3 regions of the Cupriavidus sp. UBA2010 genome follow, and region 1 is predicted to be linked to each of the others. Evidence: predicted binding sites of a transcription regulator. Region 1 holds the regulator's gene; each other region holds the start of a gene.
What was found. The regulator NrdR, encoded in region 1, represses ribonucleotide reductase genes. The targets are predictions, from matches to a motif close to CACNANATNTNGTG.

Region 1 (5,069 bases):
TGCCTTCAGGAACTCGCCCATGCCCGATTCGAAGATCCGCTCCAGGGCGCCGGTGTTGTGACGATTGTTGACCGCACTGTTATAGAGCGCCTGCAGGTCGCCGCCTGCCCAGAAATCGCGCTCGAAGCCCTCGGTCTGCGTGCGCGCGGCGCGCAGTGCCAGGTGCTTGCGGAAAATGTAGGTCCACGAGAACAGGGACATCACCAGCAGCAGGGCCATGACGGCCTGTGCCAGCAGACTGGCGTGAAGTACCAGCGAAATGATCGACAGGTCTTGCGTGACGGTCACTGGATTCATCGAGCGTTTTTGATAGTGGCGAGAACAGGGGCAGGAATCGGGGTCGGCCGGAACGTGCTTTTATCGACACATCCGACTCGAATTTGGCCGGCGGCCAGCATCAGCTCGCCACGCCAGGCTTCCTGGGCAAATTGGACCGACGCCGGTCCGACGCGTTCGATATGCGTACGGATCTCGAGCTGGTCGTCCAGCCGGGCGGGCGCATTGTATTCCACAGTCGTGCTGCGGACGATGAAGACCACGCCGGACGAATCCGCGAGGCTCTGCTGTTCGACGCCGAGCGAGCGCAGCCATTCGGTCCTGGCCCGTTCGAAGAATTTGAGGTAGTTGGCGTAGAACACCACGCCGCCTGCGTCGGTATCTTCCCAATACACGCGCAGCGGCCATACGAAATTTGGCATGGCGGGCATTGTAACGGAGTGCACTGGTAAACCCGTGTGTGACTTTGCAACAGCAAGTTGCGAGCCAATCCTCGCCAGGCCTTGCCGAATCAGGGCCGGGCGTGCATCCGGGCCGGCCGTCGTCTTGCAGCAAGCCGCTTGCTCGCGTAAACTCTGCGGCAACCATTCCACCTTGCGCGACTGGCGAAGTCAGTGGGTACTACCACGAGGAAGCGCAAGTTCATTGGGCGTGATATTCGATGCGCCTGCCGCTCGCCTGGGCAGCGAATGGGAAGCAGGGTGCGCCCTGCACCGGCTGGTCGCGTTTTCGCGCCCCCGGTGCTGGACGCCAGTGCCTTCCCCGCGCGCCCTAATACGCGAAAATTCCGCAATACAGAGTAGCGTCGACAGGCATCCGGTTTCCGTACCGGCCGTGCCATCCGCTCTCCCTTTTAAACAGACGAGTCACGCCATGTTTGAACGTAGCCGCTTCACGATCGAGCAAATCGACCCCGAAGTCTTTGCCGCGATCCAGAAGGAAAATCAGCGTCAGGAAGATCACATCGAACTGATCGCTTCCGAGAACTACACCTCGCCGGCCGTGATGGCCGCCCAGGGTTCGCAGCTCACCAACAAGTACGCCGAAGGCTATCCCGGCAAGCGCTACTACGGCGGTTGCGAGTATGTGGACGTGGTGGAGCAGCTCGCCATCGACCGTGTGAAGCAACTGTTTGGCGCCGAAGCCGCCAACGTGCAGCCGAACTCGGGCTCGCAGGCCAACCAGGGCGTGTTCTTCGCCATGCTCAAGCCGGGAGACACGATCATGGGCATGAGCCTGGCCGAAGGCGGTCACCTGACCCACGGCATGGCGCTGAACATGAGCGGCAAGTGGTTCAACGTGGTCAGCTACGGCCTGAACGCGCAGGAAGACATCGACTACGACGCGCTGGAAAAGCTGGCCCACGAGAAAAAGCCGAAGCTGATCATCGCCGGTGCATCGGCTTTCGCGCTGCGCATCGACTTCGAACGCATCGCCAAAGTTGCCAAGGCAGTTGGCGCCTACTTCATGGTGGATATGGCCCACTACGCCGGCCTGATCGCCGCCGGTGTGTACCCGAACCCGGTGCCGCACGCCGACTTCGTGACCACCACCACCCACAAGAGCCTGCGCGGCCCGCGCGGCGGCGTGATCCTGATGAAGGCCGAGCATGAGAAGGCCATCAACTCGGCCATCTTCCCGGGCATCCAGGGTGGCCCGCTGATGCACGTGATCGCCGGCAAGGCCGTAGCCTTCAAGGAAGCGCTGCAGCCGGACTTCAAGGCGTATCAGGAACAGGTGGTCAAGAACGCCGCCGCACTGGCCGAAACGCTGATCGCCCGCGGTCTGCGCATCGTGTCGGGCCGTACGGAAAGCCACGTGATGCTGGTTGACCTGCGCGCCAAGAAGATCACCGGCAAGGAAGCCGAGAAGATCCTCGGCGACGCCCATATCACGGTGAACAAGAACGCGATCCCGAACGATCCGGAAAAGCCGTTCGTCACCTCGGGCATCCGCCTGGGCTCGCCGGCCATGACCACGCGCGGCTTCAAGGAAGAAGAAGCCCGCCAGGTGGCCAACCTGCTCGCCGACGTGCTGGACAACCCGCACGACGAGGCCAACATCGCCGCCGTGCGCGAACAGGTTGCCGCACTGACCCGTCGCTTCCCGGTCTACGGCTGATTCGCCAGTCGATCGCGCTATAGTTAGCGCACACGAACGGCGCTGTCACCTCTATGGTGACAGCGCCGTTTCAACAACCGCAGGACCGCAACAGAAATCGAAGATGCAAAATGCGGTCAGGCTCTTACATTCAGGTGGTCAGGCATGAAATGCCCCTTCTGCGGTCATTCCAGCACCCAGGTTCTTGACAGCCGCGTCTCGGAAGATGGCGATACCGTGCGCCGCCGACGCCGCTGCGAAGCCTGCGACCGCCGCTTCACCACCTACGAGCGGATCGAGCTGTTCTTTCCCGCCATCGTCAAGAAAAATGGCTCGCGCGTGGACTACGCGCGCGCCAAGCTCAAGGATTCGATGCGGCTGGCACTGCGCAAGCGGCCAGTTTCCGCCGAGGCCATCGACGAAGCAATCACTCGCATCGAAGAAAAACTGCTGGCTCTGGGCGAGAAGGAAATCCCGAGCAGCCAGGTCGGCGAGCTGGTCATGCGCGAGCTTCGCAAGCTCGACAAGATCGCCTATATCCGCTTTGCATCCGTGTATCGCAGCTTCGAGGACGTTTCCGAATTCCGGGACATGCTCGACGAATTCTCGTCATCCACCCCGCGAAAGGGGTAGGAAGGACCGCAGAAGCGCTGTCTCATCACCACTTGCTGCTCTTGGGTAGAGCGAGGCAAGCGAGCGCGCTTGCAGGTCCGCCTCACGGCCTGTGTGCAACCCGGACCTCGAAAGCCAGACTTGCGTGATGTCACGCCCCTGACGACTCTGGCACTGACTCGGATGTTTCCGGGCTCGACTCGGAAACACACTGACACCAATCCTCCACAGCCAGACACGTCCTGACACCATCCCCGCCGTTATCGTGGCCTTCCGTTCCAATCGAACCGATACGCCATGGTTGCCCGCCTTCACCCCCGTTCCCCTTCATTGACTTCGTGCCGAGGTCACGTCCTGTTCGAGGCATTGCTGAGCCTGGCCGTCATCGGCCTCGGCGCGATACCGCTGGGGATGCTCGGCACGGTCTGCCTGCGCTGGACCGGTGAACAGGAACACCTGACCACCGCCCTGATGCGGGCCGCTGAACTGGCCGAAGCAAGTGCAATGGCACTGCAGCCACCCGGCAACGACGCGCTCCCGATCCCGCTTTGCGGATTGGCCGGGCAGCAAGAGCGTTGCGTGCCAGACAAACGCCTCGCGATCGCGACCATCGAGAGCCGTTCTCCAACGGATGCAGCCGGAATTGACACCATGCCTACCCGGCTGGCATTGTGGGTAGCACCATGAGGCCAAGATCGCAGCAACACGGCTTCACCTTGGTGGGCATGATGATCGGTGTCGCGCTTGGCACGATTGCAATGCTCGCTGCGCTGACCATGTGGCAGGTCATGCGGGACGCCTATGCCAGTGTGGCAGATGGGATCGAGATCGAAGAGCGCGGTCAGCGCGCATTGGCCATCATCGCGCATGCGATCCGGCAGGCGGGCTGGATTCCCGCGCAGGTTGCGCTGGAGCCCGCACACCCTGCCCCACAGGGGCCGCTTGAAGGCCATGACGATTGTGGTGCGCCGTCGATCGATGACGGGCTGGAATGTGGGCGACGCGGCGTCCGTGGCAGCGATGCACTGCTGGTGCGATTTTCCGGCAGCGGCCGGGCAACCGACCCAAGCCTGGCCGACGGCACGATGACTGACTGCAGTGGCTACGCGCTGCCTGCAAAAACAGTTGGCGACGGCATCGCGCCGCCAGCACACCATGCCGCGACCAACGTCTTCTATATCGGCAACGGTAGCGATGGCGTTCCCCAGTTGCTGTGCCGTTACCCGCGCCGCAGCGACAACCGCGCGCAGGCACACGCCCACACATCCGGCACCCTTGTGCGCGGCGTCGAGTCGATGCAATTGCGTTTCGGCATGGTCGATGAGGGCGATGGCCAGGGCGAGAGTGAGCGCGTCCCCGCTCTGCTTGACGCCCAAGACGTGGCGCGACAGCGACAACTCGCCTGGCATCACGTGCGAGCGGTACAGGTCACGCTCGTCGTCAAGGGACAGCGCCCGACTGTCAGTCGCGCGCCGAGAGAACGAACCTTCACCACGACTGTTCGTCTACGCAATCCGTCTCCATGCCGGGAAGCCCTATGCTGAACCTCCGCCCACATTCCGGTGCGGCGCTACTGGCATTCCTCTCCAGCCTGCTACTGATGATGGGTAGCATCGGCGCCGCCGCCGCGCACCTGCTGTTTGCCGGGCGAAGCATGACGAGCCAGTGGCTGGACCGCGAGATCGCCTTCCGTGCAGCGGAGGTGGCGCTGCTCGACGCGGAAGCAGATCTGATCGCCGCCATCGCGGAGGTCGGCGGCGGGCGACTGGCGTCATGGCCAACGCCCGGAACGTGTGGGACGGGAGCACAACGCGGACTGTGCATGGCCGATGGCGACATGACGGCATGGATGCCATGGCTCGAGGGCAATTTGCCCGCAGATCTCGGCATCGAAGCCGGCACGTTCACGCGTATCACCATGCCAATCCTGCCCGCCGATGTCATCGGAGCGACCACGGCACCTCGTTACGTGATCGAAGCCCTTGATGATCGAACCGGCCTGACAGCCGACGCCTGGCCGCGCTTTCGCATCACGGCGCTAGGCTTTGGGCGCCACACCGGCGTCCGGGCTCTGCTCCAGA
Region 2 (5,069 bases), on a different contig from region 1:
TGTGCAAAACGTCGGGTTGAAAATCGGGAAACCTCACGCCGCCAGCGCGGCGCGTTTGCGCGCGAGAATGTCCTCGTCGCACTTCGGGCAGAAGCGGTGTTCGCCGGCCAGATAGCCGTGCTTGGGGCAGACGGAGAACGTCGGCGTGATCGTGATGTAAGGCAGCCGGAACGACTCCAGCGCGCGACGCACCATCCGCTTGCAGGCCTCGCCGCTGGACAGTCGCTCGCCCATGTAGAGATGCAGGACCGTGCCCCCGGTGTACTTCGATTGCAGGGCTTCCTGACGTGCCAGCGCCTCGAATGGATCGTCGGTAAAGCCGACGGGCAACTGCGACGAGTTCGTGTAGTAGGGCTGATCGGCCGAGCCGGCCTGCAGGATGTCGGGCCAGCGCTTGCGGTCTTCACGCGCGAAGCGATATGTAGTGCCTTCCGCAGGCGTGGCCTCCAGGTTGTACATGTGGCCCGTGGCTTCCTGGAACTCGACGATCCGCCCGCGTACATGGTCCAGCAGACGCATCGCCATCGCGTGCCCGTCTTCCGTACTGATGTCGTACGCATCGCCCGAGAAATTGCGGATCATCTCGTTGATGCCGTTCACGCCAAGCGTCGAGAAATGATTGCGCAGTGTGCCCAGGTAGCGCTTCGTGTAGGGGAACAGCCCTTCGTCCATCAGTTGCTGGATACGCTCGCGCTTGGCCTCCAGCGTGTCGCGGCCCATGTCCAGCAGTGAATCGAGCCTGTTCAGCAGTGCGGCTTCGTCGCCTTGATACAGATAACCAAGGCGCGCGCAGTTGATGGTGACCACACCCAGGGACCCGGTCTGCTCCGCACTGCCGAACAAACCGTTGCCGCGCTTGAGCAATTCACGCAGATCCAGTTGCAGGCGGCAGCACATGGACCTGACCATATTGGGCGTCAGGTCCGAGTTCACGAAGTTCTGGAAGTACGGCAGGCCGTATTTCGCCGTCATCTCGAACAGCCGCGCAGCGTTCTCGCTTTCCCACGGGAAATCCGGCGTGATGTTGTAGGTGGGGATCGGGAACGTGAAGACGCGCCCTTTGGCATCACCCTGCGTCATCACCTCGATGTACGCACGGTTGATCATGTCCATCTCCGCCTGCAGGTCGCCATAGCGGAACGGCATTTCCTCGCCGCCGATGACGGGCACCTGTTCCTTGAGATCGTCGGGACATGTCCAGTCGAACGTCAGGTTAGTGAATGGCGTCTGCGTGCCCCAGCGCGACGGCACGTTGAGGTTGTAGATCAGCTCCTGGATGTGCTGCCTGACCTCGGGGTACGTCATCGCGTCCTTGCGGATGAAGGGCGCCATATAGATGTCGAACGACGAGAAGGCCTGCGCGCCGGCCCATTCGTTCTGCATCGTCCCCAGGAAATTCACGATCTGCCCGACTGCGCTCGACATATGCCGCGGCGGCGCGGCTTCCACCTTGCCAGGCACGCCGTTGAGGCCTTCATGGAGCAGAGTGCGCAACGACCAGCCGGCGCAGTAGCCGGACAGCATGTCGAGATCGTGGATATGGAGGTCGCCTTCCCGGTGCGCGGCGCCAGCCTCGGGCGCGTAGACATGCGAAAGCCAGTAGTTGGCGGTGACCTTGCCGGCCACATTGAGGATCAGGCCGCCCAGCGAATAACCCTGGTTGGCATTGGCGTGAATCCGCCAGTCCTTGCGGTCCAGGTATTCATTGATGGACGACTCGACGTCGACAGTCGTCGCGCCCCGGATGTTCTGCTGCATCGCACCCCTCCCGTGCTTACGCACAAAATATGGGGTTGATTATCTATATCGATACCATAGGTAGTGTTGCGGCAGATCAAACGGCGGCACCGCCGCGGGGGGACGACGCATCGGGTGGCGCATCGACCGGGTATGGCCCGGAGGGCGACCCCGACCTCGACCGCCCGGCGGCATCTGCCGCCGGATGTGCCCTTCCCCGGCCCCGGAGTGCCTAGTTCACCTGCCGGGTGCGGCCCGTCCAGTACGGCTCCCGCAGCGCCCGGCGCAGCAGCTTGCCGGATGGATTGCGCGGCATGGCGTCGATGAAGTCGATGCTCTTGGGCACCTTGAAACCCGCGATGCGCTCGCGCGCCCAGCCCAGAATGCTGTCGGCATCAGCGGCCACACCCGGGCGCAGCACCACCATCGCCTTGACCGCCTCGCCCCACCGCTCGTCCGGCACACCGATCACGGCCACGTCGGCAACGGCCGGGTGACCGTAGATGGCACTCTCCACCTCGGCCGGGTAGATGTTCTCCCCGCCGCTGATGATCATGTCCTTGACCCGGTCGTGGATATAGAGGTAACCGTCCGCGTCCATGTAGCCGGCATCGCCACTGCGCAGCCAGCCGTCGGCGTCGATGGTACGGGCGGTCTCTTCCTCCTGCTTCCAGTAGCCCGCCATGTTCTGCGGCGAGCGGATCACCACCTCGCCCACCTCGCCGGCAGCCAGCCTCTGGCCATCCGGCCCGACCACGGCGACCTCGCTACCGGGCATGGCCTTGCCGGCGGCGCGCATGCGCGGGACATCGGCGGGCGTATGGTCTTCGGGCGGCAGTGCCACGATCGTGCCCGTGGTCTCCGTCATGCCGTACTGCTGCACGAAGCCGCAGCCAAACACCGCCATGCCCTCGCGCAGCAGCGCCGCGGGAATTGGCGACGAGCCGTACAGCATGTGCTTGAGGCGTGAATAGTCCACCTGGCGCGCGCGCGGATCGCGCAGCACGATCTGCATCGCGGCCGGCACCATGAACAGCTTGCTGATGCGGTCGTGCTCGATATAGTCGAGCACCCTGCCCGGATCGAATTCGCGCGCGACGACACCCTTGCAGCCGACAAGAACACCGCGCACGCCCCAGCCCGAACCGCCGATATGCGCCACCGGCATGGCCACCAGCGACACATCTCCGTCGTTCCATTGCGACCAGTCTGCGCCTTCGCGCAGCGAGATCTCGGTACCACTGGTCAGGTTGCGATGCATCAGCATCACGCCCTTGGGACGTCCGGTAGTGCCAGACGTGTAGAGCTGCAGCACCACGTCGGCGGGCTTCGCTTCGTACGCAGGTGGCGTATCCGGGCAGGCGTCGCGCCAGTCCGTGTAGGCCGGCCAGTCTGGCTCCCCGCCCTCCATCGCCACGGCGCGGCGCACCAGTGGCAGCGCTGGCAGCAGGTTGCGAACCGATGCCGATGACTCGGGGCCGACAAAGACCAGCGTCGCGTCGCAGTGCGAGACGATGTACTGGATTTCAGGCCCTGCCAGCCGCCAGCTCACCGGTGCGATGACGGCCCCCATCTTGGCCGTGCCAAAGAACAGTTCGAAATAGTGGTCGCTGTTCTTGCCGACATAGGCGATGCGATCGCCAGCCTTCACGCCGTCGGCCAGCAGGGCCTGCGCCACACGATCCGTATGGCGATCGAAATCGGCAAACGTGGTCTCGCGGCCTTCGAAGGCGTACGCAATGGCCCCGGCCCGCTCCCGGGCGAAGTGGCGAATCGCGCTGGGCAGCGTCGCGAGGTATTCCGTCTCCATGAGCCTTGTCTCCTTGTTCGATTTGTAGGATGGATACTGGCGACAGATGGCGTCGAGGGACGCCAACGCGGGCGCTCAGAGCCGCAATACCTGTCGCGCGATGATGTTGCGCTGGATCTCGCTCGAACCGCCGTAGATCGATGCCTTGCGGTAGTTGAAGTAGCGCGGTGCGATCGGGGCGGCATCGTCGGGACCCAGACGCGGGTCGGCAGCGCGTCCCTGGATCTCGGCCCAGGTGTCCCGCACGAATGGCAGCGCATAGGGCCCGAGCGCGTCGACCGCTAGCTCGGAGATGGCCTGTGCCGTCTCGGTTCCGACCAACTTGATCATGCTCGACGCCGCGCCGATCGACGTACCCGAGGCCACGCCGGAGAACAGCCGCAACTCCGCCGCCTCGGCCGCCGCCACGCGCACGTACATGGCGCCCAGCCGTTGCCGGAAGATGGGATCGTCGATCAGCCGCCCGGTGCCATCCTCACCGGGCTGAGCGGCAGCAATGGCAGCCACCTTGTCCAGTTGCCGGCGCAGCATCGGCGCGAAGCTGCCACCCCGCTCGAACTCGAGCAGGTACTTGGCAATGGTCCAGCCCATGCCCTCGTCGCCAATGCGTTGGGCGGCCGGCACGCGCACATCGTCAAAGAAAACCTGATTGACCTCCTGCTGGCCTTCCATCGGGCCGTCGAGCGTAGGCAGCGCCGATACGGTGATACCCGGCGTGCGCATGTCGAGCAGCAGGAACGTAATCCCCTCCTGCGGCCTGCCCTCGCGCGAGGTCCGCACCAGACAGAACATCCAGTCGGCCCACTGGGCGTGCGTCGTCCAGATCTTCGAACCGTTGAGGATGTAGTGCTCGCCATCCGCATCGATGCCGCGTGTCGCGCGCATCTGCAACGATGCCAGGTCGGAGCCTGAGTTCGGTTCGGAGTAGCCCTGGCACCACCAGTCGTCGGACGCCAGGATGCGCGGCAGGAAGCGGGCCTGTTGCTCGGGGCTGCCGTACTTCATGATGACGGGCGCCACCATCTTGAGCCCCATCGGCGACACTGCCGGGCAACCGGCGGCGGCCAGTTCGCTCTGGAAGAGGTGACGTTGCGTGGGTGTCCAGCCAGGCCCGCCATGTGCTTGCGGCCAATTCGGCGCGGCCCAGCCACGCGCGTGCAGCGCCTTTTGCCAGCGTACCTGTGCCGCCTTGTCGAGATGGCCGTTCTTCGATTGCGCCATCATGGCGCGAAGCTCGTCATCAAACGCTTCGGAGATCCAGGCGCGCACCTCGGCGCGAAACTGCAGGTCTTGCGGAGAGTCGTCGATATCCATGGCGATCCTTATGCGTTGGCCGGGTAGCGCAGGTCGACACAACGGCGCAGATGGTAGGCAACGTTGCCGAACTGCAGGCCGATGGCGGTGACACGCTTGAAGTAGTGGCCGACCGCCGTTTCCTCGGTCACGCCCATGCCGCCGTGGATCTGCACCGCGCCCTGCCCGATGCGGCGGCCTGCTTCGTCGACATGGGCCTTGGCGGTGC
Region 3 (5,069 bases), 360 kb from region 1:
GTCCAGCTTCTTGCCCGAAGCGCCGGCCATGTAGATGTTCAGCGACTGGGCCTGGTCGATCCACTTCTGACGGCGGCTGGCGGCTTCCACGAGCCAGGTCGGTTCCACTTCGAACGCCGTGGCGTAGATGTCCCGCAGGTCCTGCGGAATGCGGTCGATGCGGGCCAGCGAACCGTCGAAGTACTTCAGGTCGGCGACCATCACTTCGTCCCACAGGCCGCGTTCCTTCAGATCGCGCACGAGGTAGTCGTTCACAACCGTGAACTCGCCCGAGAGGTTCGACTTCACGTACAGGTTCTGGAACGTCGGCTCGATGCAGGCGGACACGCCGATGATGTTCGAAATGGTCGCGGTCGGGGCGATCGCGATGCAGTTCGAGTTGCGCATGCCGTGCTGCTTGATGCGGCCACGCAGGCTGTCCCAGTCCATCGTCGACGACAGGTCCACGTCCAGGTAGCCGCCACGTTCTTCGGCCAGCAGCTTCAGCGAATCCTGCGGCAGGATGCCACGATCCCACAGCGAACCCTCGTAGGTGCTGTAACGGCCACGCTCTTCGGCCAGCTCGGTCGAAGCCTGGTAGGCGTAGTAGCACACGGCTTCCATCGACGTATCGGCGAACTTCACCGCGGCGTCGCTGGCGTACGGCGTGCGCAGCACGTGCAGGCAGTCCTGGAAGCCCATGATGCCCATACCCACCGGACGGTGGCGCAGGTTCGAGTTGCGCGCCTTCTCTACCGCGTAGTAGTTGATGTCGATCACGTTGTCGAGCATGCGCATCGCGGTGCGGATCGTCTTCTGCAGCTTGGCGTGATCCAGCACGTACGTGCCATCGGCCTGTTGCATCAGGTGGGCCACCAGGTTCACGGAACCCAGGTTGCACACGGCGATTTCGCTCTCGTTCGTGTTCAGCGTGATTTCCGTGCACAAGTTCGAGCTATGCACCACACCCACGTGCTGCTGCGGGCTGCGGATGTTGCACGGGTCCTTGAACGTGATCCACGGATGGCCGGTTTCGAACAGCATGCCCAGCATCTTGCGCCACAGCTGCATGGCCGGCACTTTCTTGAACAGCTTCAGTTCGCCGTTGGCGGCCTTGGCTTCGTAGCCCAGGTAGGCCTGCTCGAATGCCTTGCCGACCTTGTCATGCAGGTCCGGGCAGCTGGCCGGCGAGAACAACGTCCATTCGCCATTTTCCATCACGCGCTTCATGAACAGGTCCGGAATCCAGTTGGCCGTGTTCATGTCGTGCGTGCGGCGGCGGTCATCGCCGGTGTTCTTGCGCAGCTCGAGGAATTCCTCGATGTCCAGGTGCCACGTTTCCAGGTACGCGCAGACCGCGCCCTTGCGCTTGCCGCCCTGGTTCACGGCCACGGCCGTGTCGTTGACGACCTTCAGGAACGGCACCACGCCCTGCGACTTGCCGTTGGTGCCCTTGATGTGCGAGCCCAGCGCGCGCACGTTGGTCCAGTCGTTGCCCAGGCCGCCAGCGAACTTCGACAGCAGCGCGTTTTCCTTGAGCGCCTCGTAGATGCCTTCCAGGTCGTCCGAGACCGTGGTCAGGTAGCACGACGACAGCTGCGAGCGGCGCGTGCCCGAGTTGAACAGCGTCGGGGTCGACGACATGAAGTCGAACGACGACAGCAGCTGGTAGAACTCGATCGCGCGCGCTTCACGGTCCTTCTCTTCCAGCGCCAGGCCCATGGCCACGCGCATGAAGAACGCCTGCGGCATTTCGATGCGCACTTCGTCCACGTGCAGGAAGTAGCGGTCGTACAGCGTCTGCAGGCCCAGGTAGTTGAACTGGAAGTCGCGCGAGGCGTCCAGCGCGGCGCCCAGGCGGGCCAGGTCGTACGTGGCCAGCTTTTCGTCGAGCAGTTCGGCTTCGATACCGCGCGCGATGAACTTCGGGAAGTACTCGGCGTACTTCGTCGCCATCTCGGTCTGGGTCACTTCGGCGCCCAGGATTTCCTTGCGGATCGTGTGCAGCAGGATACGGGCGGTCACCTGGCTGTAGGCCGGGTCCTTCTCGATCAGCGTGCGCGCAGCCAGGATGGCGGAGTCGTAGACCTGCGTCATCGGCACGCCGTCGTACAGGTTCTTGAGCGTTTCCTTCAGGATCGGCTCTGCGCTGACGGCCTTGCCGAGGCCGCTGCAGGCGTTATCGATCAGCGCGTGCAACGCCGCCAGGTCCAGCTGGTACGTCACACCGTTATCGGTCACGTTGAACGACACGCCGGCCTCCTGTACGCGGGCCACCGCCTGCGCGTTGGCCTGGGCGCGTTCCTGCGTGCGCTTTTCGCGGTACAGCACGTAGGCGCGGGCCACCTCATGTTCGCCCGAGCGCATCAGCGCCAGTTCCACGTGATCCTGCACGTCTTCGATATGGAACGTGCCGCCGTTCGGACGGCTGCGCACCAGCGCGCGCACCACATTCTGGGTCAGTTGCTCGACGATCTCGCGCACGCGCGCGGATCCCGCGCCCTGGCCGCCGTTGACGGCCAGGAATGCCTTGGTCATGGCCACGGCAATCTTGTTCGGCTCGAACGACACCACGGCGCCGTTACGGCGGATCAGCTTGTAGTCCTGATAGGTAACGCCTGCAGCGACGGGGCTCTGCTGCGCAATGCCGGCTGCTGCGCCAGCAACGCCAGTCACGCCAGTGGTTTGTTGTTCGTTTTGGGCCGTTTGCATGAGGTAACTCCTGTTTTAACCCTTGTATTGAAGACTTCTGCTGAAGATGACAAAGTCCCTAGCAAAATGCGCTCCAGAAGACACTCGACACTGGCCATGCCAGGCGAGAACCAAACTGCACAGGCGTTCATTCTGCTAGGGACTCTTTTACAGCCCGACCCGGTTGAATTTTGTGACGCACACACCGCAAGCTGCTGCGGCGAGGCTTCACTCTTGGGTCGGCTCCCCGGAAAAACCACTAGATATAGTGGTCACATCGAAAATCTGGGCTAAGTATAGTGAAACGAGCCTGAATGACCAGTCTTGACAATCAGCTTTCACATTGCCGGGCCGGCGGTGCGGCAGCGCCACAATCCCGCAAAGCCCGCTGCCTCAAGGGTTCGCGGCAAGCCGTTCGGTGGCGCACAAGATCTTGAAAATATTTCTATGGGAACAGATCGGCGATAGGTGCCCCGGAATGTGGCAGCCGTCGTGACGATTCGGGGCCCGGCGCACCCTATTTGGCCCCCCTGGGAAACCTACCTTGCGTGCCGGTACGGCATCATCGCCGGCGGTAGCGCGGCCTGTTTCGCAAAGCGGCTCCAGTCGAAGTGGGGGCCTGGGTCGGTCTTGCGCCCCGGCGCAATGTCGCTGTGGCCAGCGACGCCCTGGATCGGATAGGCGGCCCGCAGGGCACTCACCAGCGCGGCCACCGTCTCGTATTGCGCTGGCGTGAACGGCTGGTCGTCGGCGCCCTCGATCTCGATGCCGATCGAGAAGTCGTTGCAGCGTTGGCGTCCGCAATAGTCGGACTGGCCGGCGTGCCACGCACGTTGTGTGCAGGCGACAAACTGAACCGGCTCGCCATCGCGGCGGATCAGGAAGTGGGCCGATACCCGGACGTCGCGAATCGTCTCGAAAAACGGATGGCGCGTGGCATCGAGCCGATTCTGGAAGAACGCCTCGATATCGTCGGAGCCGAACTGCCCCGGCGGCAGGCTGATGTTGTGCAGTACCACCACATCGACCGCCATGCCTTCGGGGCGGGCGTCGAAGTTCGGGGACGGCACGCGGCGGGCCGCGGGGATCCAGCCGTCGGCGTCGGGCTGCCAGTCACGGACCCGGCCTGCGGCGTCAGACATCTCGCCCCTCCCCTTCGGCCAGCGATTCGCTATCGTCCCGGCCACTGCGCCCATCCTCCTCGCAGATGCCAAGTTGCTCGATCCGGTACCGCAACTGGCGGAAGTTCAGACCCAGCAGCGGCGCCGCGGCGGTCCGGTTGAAGCCGGTCTGCCGCAAGGCGCGCAGGATCAGCTCGCGCTCCATCGCCTCCAGGTGCGCGGGGAGATTGATCGGGAACGTGGTGGCAGCCGGCGCGCCAGCATCGAGGGCAGGCGCGGCAACCGGCCCAGCCACGGGGATCGGGGCCGGCACGGGCGCCGGTTCTGGCATCGCCGCCACGGGCGTCGCTGGAGCGGGCACACCCCAGGCTCCGGCGGTACCCCACCGGTGATACATGGCTGCCGGCGGCACGGCAGTCAACGGCGCCGCCGCGAGGGATGGCGCAGCCGCCATGGCCGTCTGCATCAGCGCGGCACGCTCGATGCCGGTGTCGAGCGGCCCCAGGTCGGCCACTTCGATCTCCTCGCTTTCAGCGAACGCGTAGGCACGCTCGAGCAGGTTCTCGAGTTCGCGCACGTTCCCCGGAAATTCGTACGCGCAGAGCCATTCCAGCGCCGCGCGTGACAGCCGCTTGGGATGCGCATCGCCGTAGCGCACGGCCAGATGCTCGAGAATCGCGCGGGCAAGCACCGGGATGTCCTCGGCGCGCTCGCGCATCGTGGGCATCCGGAGTTCGAGCACGTTGAGGCGGTAGTACAAGTCCTGGCGGAATGACCCGGCGGCGACCATCGCGGCCAGGTCCTTGTGGCTGGCGCACATGACGCGCACATCCACGCTGTCTTCCTTGCTGGCGCCGATCTTGCGCACGCGGCGTTCCTGCAGCGCGCGCAGCAGCTTCACCTGCATCGCCAGCGGCAGGTCCGCGACCTCATCGAGCAGCAGCGTGCCGCCATTGGCGGCCTGAAAGAACCCGCCGCGCTCGGCATCGGCCCCAGTAAAGGCGCCTTTGACGTGGCCGAAGAACTCGGCCTCCATCAACGCTTCGGGGATCGCGCCGCAGTTCACGGCCACGAATGAATGCGCCGAGCGCGCGCTGATCGCGTGAATCGCTCGCGCCGCTCGTTCCTTGCCGCTGCCGGATTCGCCGCTGATCACCACCGGTGCCATGCTGCGCGCCAGACGCGGCAGCGAGCGCCGTACCTCGTGAATTGCCGGCGAGACCCCCGGTAGCAGCCCGGCCGCACGATCGCCCAGACTGGTCCCATCGGTCGCGTCGG

Region 2: a site for NrdR is predicted at 1,811-1,824, ahead of B2246_RS16130 (ribonucleoside triphosphate reductase). Genes of this name have one in related genera too.
Region 3: a site for NrdR is predicted at 2,928-2,941, ahead of B2246_RS24130 (ribonucleoside-diphosphate reductase subunit alpha). Genes of this name have one in related genera too.

Annotation. Positions count from the first base shown of each region.
Region 1 is NZ_DDCI01000033.1:435,307-440,375, reverse strand. Features, by position in the region: gene tolQ (protein TolQ) at 1-297, opposite strand, end outside; gene ybgC (tol-pal system-associated acyl-CoA thioesterase) at 294-698, opposite strand; ZMP/ZTP riboswitch at 865-967, shown strand; gene glyA (serine hydroxymethyltransferase) at 1,150-2,397, shown strand; gene nrdR (transcriptional regulator NrdR) at 2,542-3,009, shown strand; gene B2246_RS25785 (hypothetical protein) at 3,286-3,675, shown strand; gene B2246_RS25780 (PilW family protein) at 3,672-4,532, shown strand; gene B2246_RS25775 (pilus assembly PilX family protein) at 4,526-5,069, shown strand, end outside.
Region 2 is NZ_DDCI01000020.1:341,718-346,786, forward strand. Features, by position in the region: gene B2246_RS16130 (ribonucleoside triphosphate reductase) at 34-1,758, opposite strand; gene B2246_RS16135 (fatty acid--CoA ligase) at 1,970-3,547, opposite strand; gene B2246_RS16140 (acyl-CoA dehydrogenase family protein) at 3,623-4,861, opposite strand; gene B2246_RS16145 (acyl-CoA dehydrogenase family protein) at 4,870-5,069, opposite strand, start outside.
Region 3 is NZ_DDCI01000033.1:75,128-80,196, reverse strand. Features, by position in the region: gene B2246_RS24130 (ribonucleoside-diphosphate reductase subunit alpha) at 1-2,691, opposite strand, end outside; gene ampD (1,6-anhydro-N-acetylmuramyl-L-alanine amidase AmpD) at 3,210-3,812, opposite strand; gene B2246_RS24120 (sigma-54-dependent transcriptional regulator) at 3,805-5,069, opposite strand, start outside.